Regions from separate parts of the Blautia sp. SC05B48 genome, predicted to be linked through region 2. Evidence: riboswitches for the same ligand, from Rfam matches in the RefSeq annotation. Region 2 holds a riboswitch; the other holds the start of a gene.
The links. A riboswitch is a leader RNA that binds a small molecule or an ion and turns the genes downstream of it on or off. The one in region 2 is predicted to bind FMN.

Region 1 (7,313 bases), 1.1 Mb from region 2:
ACCCTAACTTCACATTAGCCTCCACGGTATCATATCCCTGTTCCTGAAGCGCATAGGCTTTGATCTTATTGATCAGTCCGATCCCTCTGCCTTCCTGTCTCATATACAGAATGATCCCTCTGCCTTCCGCCTCTACCTGGCGCATCGCTGTCTGCAGCTGCAGGCCGCAGTCACATCTGAGCGATCCGAATGCATCTCCTGTCAGGCACTCCGAATGTACACGGCAAAGCACATCCTCACCATCTCCTAGATCACCTTTTACCAGTGCCAGATGATGCTCTCCTGTAATGTCATTGATATAGCCATACATTTTAAAATCACCGTACTGCGTTGGGAGGTTTGCAGCTGCTTCCTCCTTTACATGCTTTTCATGTATTCTTATATAATCCTGCAGATCACGGATCGTAATAAATGTAAGGTTATGCTCTTTTGCCATTTCCCATAGCTGTGATGTACGCATCATAGTGCCATCTTCTTTCATAACTTCACAGCACACGCCGCATTCTTTCAGTCCGGCAAGTCTCATAAGATCTGTTGTTGCCTCCGTATGACCATTTCGTACCAGAACCCCGCCTTTTCTGGAAATAAGCGGAAATACATGTCCCGGTCTTCTGAAATCCTCCGGTTTTGACTGATCATCCACACACTTCATAATGGTATAGGAGCGTTCTGCCGCAGAGATACCGGTGGTTGTATCTGCGTGATCCACTGCCACGGTAAATGCTGTACTGTGATTGTCCGTGTTCTCAGCAACCATCGGCGGAAAATTCAATCTCGCCGCAATTTCTGCACTCATCGGTGTACAGATAAGACCCTTTGCATAAGTCGCCATGAAATTAATATTTTCCCGGGTCGCAAACTCTGCCGCACATATCAGATCTCCCTCATTTTCTCTGTCCGGATCATCTGTGACCAGAACTATTTTTCCTTCCTTAAGATCCCTAAGTGCCTCTTCAATTGTGTTGTACTGATAATTTTGTGACATAGTGTATATCCTCCTGTTCTAAAACCCGAATTCTTCAAGAAACTTCATCGTAATTCCGGATTCTTTTTTCTCTTCTTCATTTTTTCTGATGCCAAGCAGTTTTTCTACATATTTTCCGATCACATCATTTTCCAGATTAACCAGATCCCCCGGCACCTTTTCCAAAAGGGTGGTTTCTTCTCCTGTATGTGGAATGACCGACACCTGAAAACCAGCTTCATCAACCCTTGCAACTGTCAGGCTGATCCCATCAATACAAACGGATCCTTTTTCCACGATCAGATGCAAGATCTGTGGCGATGTCTCAATCGATACCCAGATGGCATTTTCTTCCCGGAGCATGGAACGTATCACTCCAGTCCCATCAATATGGCCGCTTACTATGTGTCCCCCGAACCTGCCATCTGCAGCCATTGCACGTTCCAGGTTTACCTGGCTTCCAGCTTTACAGCTGCCAAGACTGCTTCTTCTGATCGTCTCTGCCATCACATCGGCAGTAAATCCGTCCGGCTGGATCGACGTAACTGTCAGACACACACCATTCACAGCAATACTGTCACCGATTCTTGTCCCTTCCAGGACTTTCCGGGCTTTCACTGCCAGGATCCCTGATTCTCCTGTCAGCTGTATATAACGGACTTTTCCTTTCTCTTCTACGATTCCTGTAAACATGATTCCTCCTGTTTTTTCTCACACACCTGACATCTTATCCGGATGTCCTCACCAATCTGGCAGATATCTGTATATTTCAGTTCCACTGCTTCAGACGGGAATTCAACTCCGATACCTTCTACCGGTGTCTTCCCGGCCACACCGCCAAACAGCTTTGGTGCCACAAAAGCCTGTACTTCCTTTACAATTCCGGCTCGCAGGGCACTGTCATTTAACGTACCGCCTCCTTCCAGGAGAATACTGTCAATGCCTTTGCTTCCAAGATCTGTCATCAGCTTCTTAAGGTCTATCTGATTCTTTTCATCCGGACAGTAAATGGTCTCAACTCCCATGGTATGTAATATTTTTATTTTTTCTTCTGTATTTTTCTGATCTGCATAAGCCACGATCGTCCGGTACTTTTCCGCACTTTTTACGATCTGACTGTCCGGCGGGATTCTGAGCTTACTGTCGCACACAATCCTGACAGGACTTTTCCAGCCTTCTACCCGGACGTTTAACATCGGATCATCTGCAAGCACAGTTCCAATACCTGCCATGATCCCCATGTACTGATGCCGCATATGCTGTACTTCTTTTCTTGCCGCTTCTCCGGTAATCCATTTTGATGCTCCTGTCTTCGTTGCGATCTTCCCATCCAGTGTCATGGCATACTTCATCACCACATAAGGAGTCTTCATAGTAATATAATGAAAAAACACCGGATTCAGCTGATCACATTCTTCTCTCATAAAATCTTCAACTACTGTTACACCGGCTTCCCTTAACATCTGTACACCTTTTCCCGCCACTTTCGGATTCGGATCCCGGGAACCGATCACCACTTTTCTTATCTTCTGTTCAATGATCGCTTCCGTACATGGAGGTGTTTTTCCATGATGACAGCAAGGCTCAAGCGTAACATAAATCACCGCACCTTCTGCTGATTCTGTAAGAGAAGCAATAGCATTACGTTCTGCATGAAGTTCTCCATACTTTTTATGATAGCCTTCCCCGATGATCCTTCCGTCTTTTACGATCACTGCCCCTACCATCGGATTGGGATTCGTCCAGCCTTCTCCTTTTTTTGCCAGCTGAATCGCCCGAAGCATATATTCCTGATCCGTCATTTTTATTCCTTCTTTCTTATTCCTGTTCTTTGCCTAGAGCGTGTTTGAAAAAGGCTTTCTGCAAGATGTGCGTCACAATTTGTGGGAGATTTTGTCCGGATGAGGGCGCCGTAGCGGGCTACGGCAACTGAATTCGGGCAAAATATACCGCAAAGTGGGGCGTGCAGATTGCAGGAATGATTTTTCAAACACGCTCTGGTACGCCGAAGCTTTTAGACCTGTGCAATCGGATTCACAGACAAGTAAGTGGTATATTTATTTCGAAAACAATGTAACAGATACAAAAAAAGCCTGCAGAAATATCTACAGGGTGGAATTGATCGGTTACATCTGATCGATAAATGAATGTCTGATTTCCTATATAAAAAGCTCTGAAATGGATTACCATCTCAGAGCTCTGATACTACATTCATTCATACAAAAATCAACTGTACTATCATCTTCTTCCATCCAGACTGTACTGTCGGCTCCGGAATCTCACCGGATCATACCTCTCGGCTCGCGGGCTTTACCGCCGGTAGGGAATCTCACCCTGCCCTGAAGATATCTTCTTGTTTATTTTAATACTTTATCTGTAATTTGTAAAGCGGAATTTTTATTTCACTCATTCCATGCGGAATATTAGTTACTGGCAGGCAATCGTCGTATTGCTATTCTCAGGCTTTGGTTGACAAACAGACACGCAAGCAATGACCGATAGCCAGCACACAGAGCCTGTGCCTTGGAAGATGAATTTTTTTATCTGCAGTTTACTATTGCTTTTTGGGCAGCAGCAAAATCTTTTTCTAGTACATAAATACATGTTGTTTCATTCTTATGATCAATTCCCGATGCAAAAGTATGATAAAAAATCAGGAAAAAAAGATTATTGATAAATGTTCCTTTTTTCAATCTCGTTTCGTAAAGAATATTATTTTCATTCAACGCTTGTGTTAATCGCACGAGATGATCCATATTATCAGTTTCACATAATTTAATTTTTCCATTATCCTGGGTATATTTCATAAAAATCTCCATTCCGCCGCCTTTGGCTGGCGGCACAAATAGTGAGGAATTATAAGCGGAAACAGGCGCAGGCCGTGACATTTAGGAGTTTTGAAAGTATCGATTATCTCTGTCAATGCATGATCTTGCTTATTTTGATGCGGCTGGAAGAACCAGAGAATATATTTGACAGAGTGTCCAAGATATTTGGATAAAGAAAACCGATGGCTTTGACTGTTATCAATCTACACCATCGGCTTTCAAGGTTTTTAAATACTTAAATTCAGACTTATTAAAATAATATAATGAAAACTTAAGTTAATGGATTATTTACCCATCTGTTTTGCAACTTCCTCAGCGAAGTTCTCTTCTTTCTTCTCAAGACCATCGCCTGTCTCGTAGCGAACGAAGCCTTTGATCTGGATCTTAGCGCCGTTCTCTTTTGCTACCTGCTCTACGTATTTAGCAACGGACTGTTTTCCGTCCTCTGCTTTTACGTATGTCTGGTCAAGAAGGCAGATCTCTTTAAGCTCTTTCTTGATACGTCCTGTGATCATTCCCTCGATAACCTTAGCCGGTTTCTGGGACTCCTTCGGATCATTCTGGATCTGAGCCATAAGGATCTCTTTCTCATGCTCAATGTACTCAGCGCTTACTTCTTTGTCGCTTGTGTACTGCGGTTTCAGAGCTGCGATCTGCATAGCTACGTTCTTAGCCATCTCTTTAACAGCATCGTTAACAACATCTGTCTCAACGTCTACAAGAACGCCGATCTTTCCACCCATATGAGTGTAGGAAGCGATGAATCCGTTCTGCTCCTCAACCTGAGCAAATCTACGGATGTTCATGTTCTCGCCGATTACTGCGATCTGAGCTGCAAGAGCCTCTTTTACAGTCTTAGTTGTATCAAGTGCCCATGCCTCAGCAAGGAAAGCATCGATATCAGCTGCTGCTGTGTTAAGTGCCTGTGCTGCAACATCTGCAACATAGCTCTGGAATTTCTCGTTCTTTGCAACGAAGTCTGTCTCAGCATTAACCTCAACAACGACTGCTTTCTTTCCATCCTCTGTTACCAGAGTTTTGCAAAGACCCTCTGCTGCGATACGGCTTGCTTTCTTCTGTGCTGTAGCAAGACCCTTCTCACGCAGGAACTCAACTGCTTTATCCATATCGCCTTCTGTAGCTGTAAGAGCTTTCTTACAATCCATCATTCCGGCGCCGGTCATCTCTCTTAACTCTTTTACCTGTGCTGCTGTAATAGCCATTGTTCGTTTCCTCCTGAAATATTCTGTTTATACGAATTATTCCTCTGTAGCTGCAAACTCCTCAGACTCAGCCTCGATCTCGCCATCTGCCTCAGCAGTTCCCTGCTTAGCCTCGATAACAGCGTCAGCCATCTTGGAAACGATGAGTTTTACTGCACGGATAGCATCGTCATTTCCCGGGATCACATAGTCAAGCTCTTCCGGATCACAGTTTGTATCGCAGATACCGATAAGCGGGATTCCAAGTGTATGAGCCTCCTGTACGCAGATTCTCTCTTTCTTAGGATCTACGATAAAGATAGCATCCGGGATTCTCTTCATCTCTTTGATTCCGCCAAGGTTCTTCTGAAGTTTAGCAAGCTCTTTGCGAAGCTCGATAACCTCTTTCTTAGGAAGTACGTCGAATGTTCCGTCAGCTTCCATTGTCTCGATCTCTTTCAGTCTTGCGATACGGCTCTGGATTGTCTTGAAGTTTGTAAGCATACCACCAAGCCATCTCTCATTTACATAGAACTCTCCACAACGCTCTGCCTCTGTACGGATAGCATCCTGAGCCTGTTTCTTAGTTCCTACGAAAAGGATGTGTCCACCGTTGGCAACGATATCTGCTACTGCATTGTAAGCATCGTCAACCATTCCTACAGACTGCTGAAGATCGATGATATAGATACCATTTCTCTCTGTGTAGATGTACGGAGCCATTTTAGGGTTCCATCTTCTTGTCTGATGTCCGAAATGAACACCTGCCTCTAAAAGCTGCTTCATTGAAATAACGCTCATGTCTTTTCTCCTTTTTGGTTAAATTCTTCCGCACAGGTCGCCTTCTCCCGGGACCCCTTACATACTGTAGGGCACCGTCCTTACAGAATCGCCGTGCGTGCTTATTTTTGCAACTTCTAAATTATAGCATAGAAAATCCCCTTATGTAAAGGGGATTTTTCCAATTTTTTTCTGTTTTTCAGCGGTTTCCGGCAGATTTCAGAAGCTCCAGCTCTTTTTCGGTGAGCGGACGATATTTTCCTGTCGGAAGATCCGCCGGGAGCGCCAGCGGTCCCATGGAAAGCCTTTTGAGATAGGTAACTTTTTTTCCCAGTGCTTCCATCATCCGTTTCACCTGATGAAATTTTCCTTCATGGATGGTAAGGCGGATCTCGGATTCCCATCTCTTACCGTTTTCCTCCGATCCTGTGTCGGATTCCCAGGTGGAAAGGATCTCAAGCCTTGCCGGCCGTGTGAGATCCTTTTCCCCGATATCCACGCCTTCTGCAAGCCTTACGGCATCTTCTTCTGTCACTTTACCGGATACTTTTGCATAGTAGGTCTTGTCAACATGCTTTTTCGGAGAAAGAAGCTCGTGTGCCAGAGGACCGTCATCTGTGATCAGAAGGAAGCCTTCTGTATCTTTATCCAGGCGTCCCACCGGAAAAAGTCCCTTTCTTCTGTCTTTCTCTTCAATATAGTCGAGAACCGTTTTATCTCTGGAGTCCTCCGTTGCGCTGACACAGCCCGCCGGCTTGTTAAAAAGATAGTATACATATTCCGGTGCAGCATGAATTTCCTGCCCGTTCATAACCACCTGATCTTCTTTTGTTACTTTCAGTTCCGGTTTCTTCACAGATTTCCCGTTAACCTGCACCTGACCCTTCTGTATGTATTTTTTTACCTCGCTTCGTGTACCTGCGCCGGCATCTGCCAGAAATTTATCCAGCCGGACTGGTTTTTCCATTAATCATTTACCTCCCATTCTGTTACATGGGCTGCCTTTGCATCTGCTCTGATGAAATCCGGGATCTCACCGGCAAATGTCATATAAAGTCCGGAATCCCCGTCGGTGCTCTCCTGTCCTTCCAGAACCACTTCCATTGTGACATCTGCATTCCAGATAGTCCATCCGTTTACCAGCTGTGATGGGCGGATACACTTTTTCAGGGTTTCCAGCTGTTCCTTTTTATCGTAACGGACTTTATAACCGTTCTCTGTTTCTTCAAGATCCGAAACAGGCTCAATGTCGGAAAAAACCTCATCATCTTCGCCGGCAGCTTCGGAGCTGAAGTAATAAACATCAATATACTCAACAGACAGCTCATCCATGGAAAGAGGATATCCTGTTTCTTCCAAAATTGCAAGTGTTCTCTTATATGCCGGATACACCAGAACGGAGGTAGACACCCTCTCTCCTTCCTGAACAGCCGGTACATTCATTCCCCATTCATCCATGTATCCTTCTGACGGAATTCCCGCATAATCGAACATCAGCATTGCGCATGGCTGGTCTTTTACTGTCTGACCGCCGTTTTC
Region 2 (7,313 bases):
GATACCGAAGAATATTTTGAGAGTGTGAAAGAATACATCCGAAAACACATGGCGGAACAGCTGTCTCTGCACAGTGTGAGCAAAGCAGTGGGAGTCTCCCAGACATATTTAAGCAGACTTTTCAGAAGGTATGAGGATGCATCTTTTAATACTTATCTGACAGCACTTCGCATGGAGAAGGCAAAGCTTCTTCTTCAGCGTGAAGAGAAGATGTATGTGAAAGATGTTGCGGAAAAGGTAGGATACAAAGATCAGTTTTATTTCAGTCGTATTTTTTATTCCTATACAGGAGTGAGGCCGTCAGAATATGTTGAGAAAGAAAATCATGGGATGATATAACAAAAATAATATTAATCTAAAATGGAGGGTTAAGGTATGCTGTATCATAATGGGGAAAAGCTTACAAAAGAGAAATTTCAGGATCCGGGAAGCGAGTACAGAGCGGCTCCGTTCTGGGCATGGAACTGTAAGATGACAGAAGCGGAGATCGACAATACTCTGGATGCTCTGAAGGCGATGGGAATGGGCGGCGGACATATCCACTGCCGCACAGGAATGGATAATCCTTACATGGGCGAAGAGTTTCTGGATCTGGTAAAATATTCCTGGAAAAAAAGCCTGGAAAAAAATATGCTGACCTGGCTGTATGATGAAGACCGCTGGCCATCCGGAGCAGGCGGCGGACTGGTAACAAGAGACCACAAATACAGGATCCGTTTTCTGCTTTTCACTCCGGAGTGCCAGGATGGAAAAGAGATTGAAAACAGCGAACTTCGTTCTTCCGGACAGGCGATCCGAAGCAATGAGCGTACATTTCTTGGAAAATATCAGGTACGGCTGGAGGATGGTTACCTTACAGAGTATGAAAAGATCGATGAGGATGCACCGCTGAAGGAGGGATTTCAGGAATGGTTTGCCTATCTTGAGGTGTCCGGTGATAATCCATGGTTTAACAATGAGGCGTATCTGAACACACTGGATAAAGAGGCAGTGGAGCGTTTTATCCAGGTAACCCACGAGAAGTATTATGAAAATCTGGGAGAGGAGTTTGGGAAAACCATTCCTGCCATCTTTACAGATGAGCCGCAATTTTCCCATAAACAGTGCCTGGATTTTGCAGATGAGCGGATGGATGTGACCATTCCATATACCGATGATCTGGAAGAAACTTTCCGTGATGCATATGGACATAGCCTTCTTAAGCATCTTCCGGAACTGTTCTGGGAACTTCCGGGAGATGCAGTTTCCAGAATCCGTTATGAGTATCATGACCACATTGCGGAGCGTTTTGCAGAGGCTTTTGCGGATACTGTGGGAGGCTGGTGTAAGGAACATGGCATTGCCCTGACCGGACATATGATGGAGGAGCCGACTCTGGAAACACAGACAGCGGCCCTGGGAGAAGCCATGCGTTCCTATCGTTCCTTTGAGATCCCGGGAATTGATATGCTTTGTGACAGAAGAGAATTTTCTACTGCAAAGCAGGCAGAAAGTGCTGTGCACCAGTTTGGAAGAGAGGGAATGACAAGTGAACTTTATGGTGTTACAAACTGGGATTTTGATTTCCGGGGCCATAAGCTTCAGGGGGACTGGCAGGCAGCTCTTGGAGTAACGGTCCGTGTGCCGCATCTGACCTGGACCTCCATGGCAGGTGAGGCAAAACGTGATTATCCGGCTTCTATCAGCTACCAGTCACCGTGGTATAAAGAATATCCTCTTGTGGAGAATTATTTTGCAAGAGTCAATACAGCTCTCACAAGAGGCGTTCCGCATGTGAAGCTGGCAGTGATCCATCCGGTAGAGTCTTACTGGCTTTTCTGGGGACCGAAGGAGCAGACAGCACCAATCCGTGAGGAGATGGATGAAAACTTTATCCATATGATCGAATGGCTGCTTTATGGTACCGTTGATTTTGATTTTATTTCAGAGTCTCTGCTTCCGGATCTGAATCAGGGACAGGAAGAGGAAAAACTTCTGAAGGTGGGAGTAATGAAATATGATACAGTTCTCGTACCGAACTGCCTGACACTTCGAAGCTCTACCTTGGAGATTCTTGAGAAATTTAAGGAAAGAGGCGGCCGGGTGATCTTTGCAGGACAGCTTCCGAAATATGCAGATGCCCGTCCGTCAGACAGAGGTGCGAAGCTGGCAGAGAAGTGTGAGATTGTGTCATTCAGTAAGTACCGTCTGCTGGAAGCTGTGAAAGAGGCAAGAGATATCGAGGTACTTGAGGATGACGGTAAACCAGCTACAAACCTGATCTACCAGATGAGAGAAGAGGGAGAAAACCGCTGGCTGTTCCTGTGTCATGTAAACCGTACAGAGAAGGTCTCCGATGCCTGTATCGTGATCAATGAACTGCAGGAGCGTAAGAAAAATCAGGATCTTCCAAGAGAAGAAAAACTTCGCATCCGTATCCGTGGATCCTGGAAGTTGACGGTATATGATGCCATGACAGGTGAAATTTATCCGGTGAAAGCAGAGTACCATAAAGGGGACACTGTTCTGGAACGAAGCATGTTTGATCACGACAGTCTTCTTCTCTGGCTGGAGCCGGCTGGCACAGCATCCATGGTATCAGAAGAATTGCTTTCTGAAACAGATAATGCTGAGAATACTGAGAATGGTTCTGCAAGTGAGGAGAAGAAATGTAGCTGCCAGCTGGATATTTCCGATCAGGTGGAGATTGTTCGCAGTGAGCCGAATGTAAGTATTCTGGATCTGGCTGAATATGCGTTTGACGGTGGGGAGTGGCAGCCGGAGGAAGAGATTCTCCGCATTGACAATCTGTTCCGTGAGAAACTGGGATATCCGCTCCGCATGGAGGCTTTTGCACAGCCGTGGACCAATGACAGAGAGGAAGGCTTTGAACATACTTTGTCCCTGCGATTCCATATTCATACAGAGGTTCTGTTGGAAGGGATTTTCCTTGCCATGGAAAATGACGGGAAAACCAGAATATTCCTGGATGAGAAAGCAGTGGAAAACCGTGCAGAGGGATGGTATACAGATCACTGTATCCGCAAAGTGCCGCTTCCGAAGATGGAATCCGGAGAGCATGAACTGGTTGTGGAGATCCCTTACAATTCCAAAGTGAATATCGAAGCAATGTTCCTGCTGGGAGAGTTTTCCGTGAAAGTTGTGGGAAGAGATCAGGTGCTGGATGCGGTGAGCCACAAGGCAGCCTTCAGTGATCTTACCGTTCAGGGTTATCCGTTCTATGGTGGAAATGTGACATATAAAATTCCATTTATCAGCAAAGGCGGAGAAGTAAATGTACGGGCAAATCTGTTCCGCGCACCGGTTATGAAGGCTTCTGTGGATGGAAAAGAAGCGGGGTATATTGCATTTTCTCCTTATGAGGTATCTCTTGGTGAACTGCCGTCAGGAGAGCATCTCCTGGAGTTGACTGTATTTGGAAACAGGGTGAATACATTTGGAATCTTACACAACTGTGACCAGAAAGAAGACTGGTATGGACCAAATGCATGGAGGACAACCGGTGACCTCTGGTCCTATGAGTATCAGATAAAACCGTCAGGTCTTCTGAAAGCGCCGGTTTTTGTAGAGAAAAATTAAGGCTTGTAATTATAAAAAGAGCGCGTTATAATGAACCCATAAAAAAGAAAATTTCTTCGGGGCAGGGTGTGATTCCCTACCGGCGGTATAGTCCGCGACCCGCTTTGGCGGCTGATCTGGTGAGATTCCGGAACCGACAGTAAAGTCTGGATGAGAGAAGAACGCGCAGTATTTGAAGAACGTGCTCAGTGCCCCGGGAAGAAGCTCCCGGGGCTTTTTATGTGAAGAAATTTTTTTCGCGTAAAGATTTCTTGTAGAAATTTTCTTTGAATATTTCTGAAGAAGGAGAGAGAGTTATGAGTGAACAGATATTACAGAGAGGAAATGCCGTGGAAAGAAGCAGAACAAGAACCATCGCGCAGGTAGCCATGCTTGGTGCTGTGGCAGGAGTATTGATGAATCTTGAGTTTCCGATTCCTTTTCTTGCACCGTCTTTTTATCAGCTTGATTTTTCCGAGGTACCGGTTATGGTAGGAACCTTCGCTATGGGACCTGTGGCAGGTATTCTGATCGAGCTTGTGAAGATCCTTGTACATCTTGTGACCAAGGGAACTATGACAGCCGGTGTTGGTGATGTTGCCAACTTCCTGTTTGGATGTGCCTATGTGGTACCGGCCGGCCTGATCTATCGTTTCCATCACAAAAAAAGCAGAGTACATGCAGTTGCAGGTATGGCAGTGGGAACTGTTCTGACAGCAATCCTTGCATGTTTCATCAATGCTTTTGTACTGCTTCCGGCTTACGGTAAGGCTTTTGGAATGCCGATCGAGACCTTTATCCAGATGGGAAGCGCAGTACACAGTTCCGTAAACGGACTGCTTACCTTTGCACTGCTGATCATTGTACCGTTTAATATCTTTAAATATGCACTGACATCTCTGATCGTGTTTGTGATTTATAAGAAGATCCGTGTTGTACTGAAGGGTGACTGATCATAAGCAGTTGCCGGAGGATGAAGAAAAGATCAGAAATTGGTGGTTTCAGATAAATATCTGAGAATGTGAGAAATGCCATGTAATATATTGCCGATGGGCAGTAAATTACATGGCATTTTTTATGTCAGGCGTTTTGTTCAGCAGCTTTCATGACTCCGAGCTCACGTCTCGCAAAAACAACGGCCAGTACAAATGCAGAGGTATCTGCAATTGGTCCTGCGTACATGACGCCATCGATTCCGAAGCAAATCGGGAAAATGACGATCAGTGGCAGCAGGAAGAGCACCTGTCTTGTAAGGGACATGATCACACCAAGTCTGGCTTTTCCAATGGAGGTAAAAAAGCCGGCGGACATAGGCTGGATTCCGTTGGCAAAGGTCATCAGCATGAAGATGCGGAGATATTTTTCTGCAAAATGAAAGTACAGGTCGCTGCCGTTTCCGAAGATGCCTACGATCTGATGTGGGAAGAACTGGAAGCAGATAAAAAATATGGTTGCGATCACAGTACATAAGATTACGGAATAGCGGTATGTCTGGCGCACGCGGCTGTATTTTTCGGCACCGTAATTAAAGCCCCAGATGGGCTGGGAGCCCTGGGAGATTCCGATGCAGATGGCCATAAATACCTGGTTGACTTTGGAAATGATTCCTGCACAGGCGATCGGAATATCACTCCCGTAGGCTGAGAGTGCTCCGTAATGGCGAAGTGTATTGTTCATGACGATCTGCACTGCAGCAATGGCAACCTGATTGATACAGGATGCCATTCCCAGAGAAAAAATGGCAGACAGATTGCGTGCCTTAGGAATCAGCATGGAGCGGTCCAGGTACATTTTCCGAAGTCTGGAAAAATAAAAAATGATCAGAAGTCCGGATACGACCTGACCGATCACGGTTGCCCAGGCAGCACCTTTGATGCCCCAGCCGAATCCAAAGATGAAAAGTGGGTCCAGGATGGTGTTGATGACAGCACCAGCCAGGATACAGGTCATGGAATAGGTGGGACTCCTGTCTGCACGGACCAGGTGATTGCCGCCTGTGCTTAAAACGTAAAAAGGAAGTCCAATGGCGGTGATCCCCATGTAATCAATGGCATAGGGCATGACGTCCGGTGTTCCGCCGAAAAAATGAAGCAGTGGCTTCAGGAACAGAAGGACGATGACAGAGAGTATCGTACCGGAGATTATCAGCGAGGAAAGTCCGGTTCCTGCGATGGAGCTGGCTTTTTTTTCGTTTCCTGCGCCCATTTCCAGGTTGTAATTGGAGGCACTGCCGATTCCCAGGAGCAGTGCAGCAGCAGTAGAGATAATGGTTACGGGAAATGCGATATTTGTGGCGGCGTTTCCAAGCATTCCTACGCCCTGGCCGATAAAGATCTGGTCAACGATATTGTACAGAGCGCTGACCAGCATGCTGATGATGGCGGGAATGGCGAATTTGGTGATCAGGCTGCCTACAGGGGCGGTTCCCAGAGGGTTTTCGGCCTGGGCAGAGGTGGTCTGGTTTTTCAATGTTTTTTCCTTCTTTCTTATCTACAGTAGCTGTTTGGTAATGTAATAAGTAATTTTTATAGTAGGGTATTTATTATAGCACTATTGTGAAGTGAGTGTAAGTATAAAAAATTGACCTTTGGTTTTGGATGGGATAAAATGTTTTTAGAAAAAAATTTCGGGAAGGAGCTTTTCAGATGGGTAAGATCAACAATGTGAAAAAACTTACAGATAATAAGTTCGTGAATCTTTATGGGGTGGATGCGACCAGTGTACATGATACGCCGGTTTCTTATTTTGTGGCTTCCAGGGCGAAGTGTGTGGAGGATTTGAAGCTTTCTACGGGGGAGAATCATCCGGACGGGGTGATCATTTACAGTATTTATGGAGAGCAGAGGGATAAGGTTGTGCTGATCCGTCAGTATCGGTATACGATCGGCGGGTATATTTATGAGTTTCCGGCGGGACTTGTGGAGCCTGGGGAGGATTTCCATGAGGGTGCCGTGCGGGAGATGTTTGAGGAGACCGGGTTGAAGCTGGAGCCGATCAAGGTTGCGGAGGCTTTTGAGAAGCCGTATTTTACGACGATTGGGATGACGGATGAATCTTGTGCTACGGTTTATGGGTATGCCAGTGGTGAGGTTAGTAAGGCTGCTCAGGAGGATAGTGAAGAGATTGAAGTTGTTATTGCTGACAGAGATGAAGTGCGAAGGATTTTGAAGGAGGAGAGGGTTGCTATTATGTGTGCATATATGTTGATGCACTTTTTGAAGGATGAGGAGCCGTTTGGGTTCCTTGGGGAGATTTAAATGATGGAAGGGGACGCCAGCGAGGGGCTTCTTTCCAGACTGGGGCTTCGTCGGGGGCTGGCTTCTAAGGTGCCGGAATTCTGCTAAAAGCGCTTCAAATAATCTCGAACTCGCGTCTGAAGCCGCTCAAACAGCGAGATTTTTTGAAGCAACGCAGATTTCCGCCACCTAAGAATCAGCTCCCCTCCTGCAGAGTCAGTCTGGAAAGAAGCCCCTTACTGGCTGTGCGTTGGCCGTGAGACGTGTTAAATCTCGTGGGGAGTGTTGATAGTATGGTGGCATGACGGGAGTTGGATGAGCCGTCAGCGCTGCGCTGGACGGCTGGGAGGAAAGGCTGAGTTTCCTTGTGGTTTGACGAGAGGGGGCCATCGGCGCTGCGCTGGACGGCTGGGAGGAAAGGCTGAGTTTCCTTGTGGTTTGACGAGAGGGGTGGCCATCAGCGCTGCGCTGGATGGCTGGGGAAAACGGGGAATCTGCGGCTGCGGATTCCCCGTTTTG

Region 1: linked by a shared signal. The riboswitch ahead of EYS05_RS18115 (DUF6783 domain-containing protein) and the one ahead of EYS05_RS08705 (ECF transporter S component) in region 2 are both predicted to bind FMN.

The regions. Positions count from the first base shown of each region.
Region 1 is NZ_CP040518.1:2,987,988-2,995,300, reverse strand. Features, by position in the region: gene EYS05_RS13905 (bifunctional 3,4-dihydroxy-2-butanone-4-phosphate synthase/GTP cyclohydrolase II) at 1-985, opposite strand, end outside; gene ribE (riboflavin synthase) at 1,004-1,657, opposite strand; gene ribD (bifunctional diaminohydroxyphosphoribosylaminopyrimidine deaminase/5-amino-6-(5-phosphoribosylamino)uracil reductase RibD) at 1,639-2,766, opposite strand; partial or broken gene EYS05_RS18115 (DUF6783 domain-containing protein) at 2,769-2,894, opposite strand; partial or broken gene EYS05_RS18110 (DUF6783 domain-containing protein) at 2,844-3,041, shown strand; FMN riboswitch at 3,201-3,315, opposite strand; gene EYS05_RS13880 (hypothetical protein) at 3,505-3,771, opposite strand; gene tsf (translation elongation factor Ts) at 4,077-5,015, opposite strand; gene rpsB (30S ribosomal protein S2) at 5,052-5,795, opposite strand; gene EYS05_RS13865 (pseudouridine synthase) at 5,974-6,741, opposite strand; gene EYS05_RS13860 (DUF6449 domain-containing protein) at 6,741-7,313, opposite strand, start outside.
Region 2 is NZ_CP040518.1:1,896,786-1,904,098, forward strand. Features, by position in the region: gene EYS05_RS08695 (response regulator transcription factor) at 1-339, shown strand, start outside; gene EYS05_RS08700 (glycosyl hydrolase) at 376-3,579, shown strand; FMN riboswitch at 3,628-3,745, shown strand; gene EYS05_RS08705 (ECF transporter S component) at 3,876-4,511, shown strand; gene EYS05_RS08710 (MATE family efflux transporter) at 4,639-6,027, opposite strand; gene EYS05_RS08715 (NUDIX hydrolase) at 6,204-6,815, shown strand.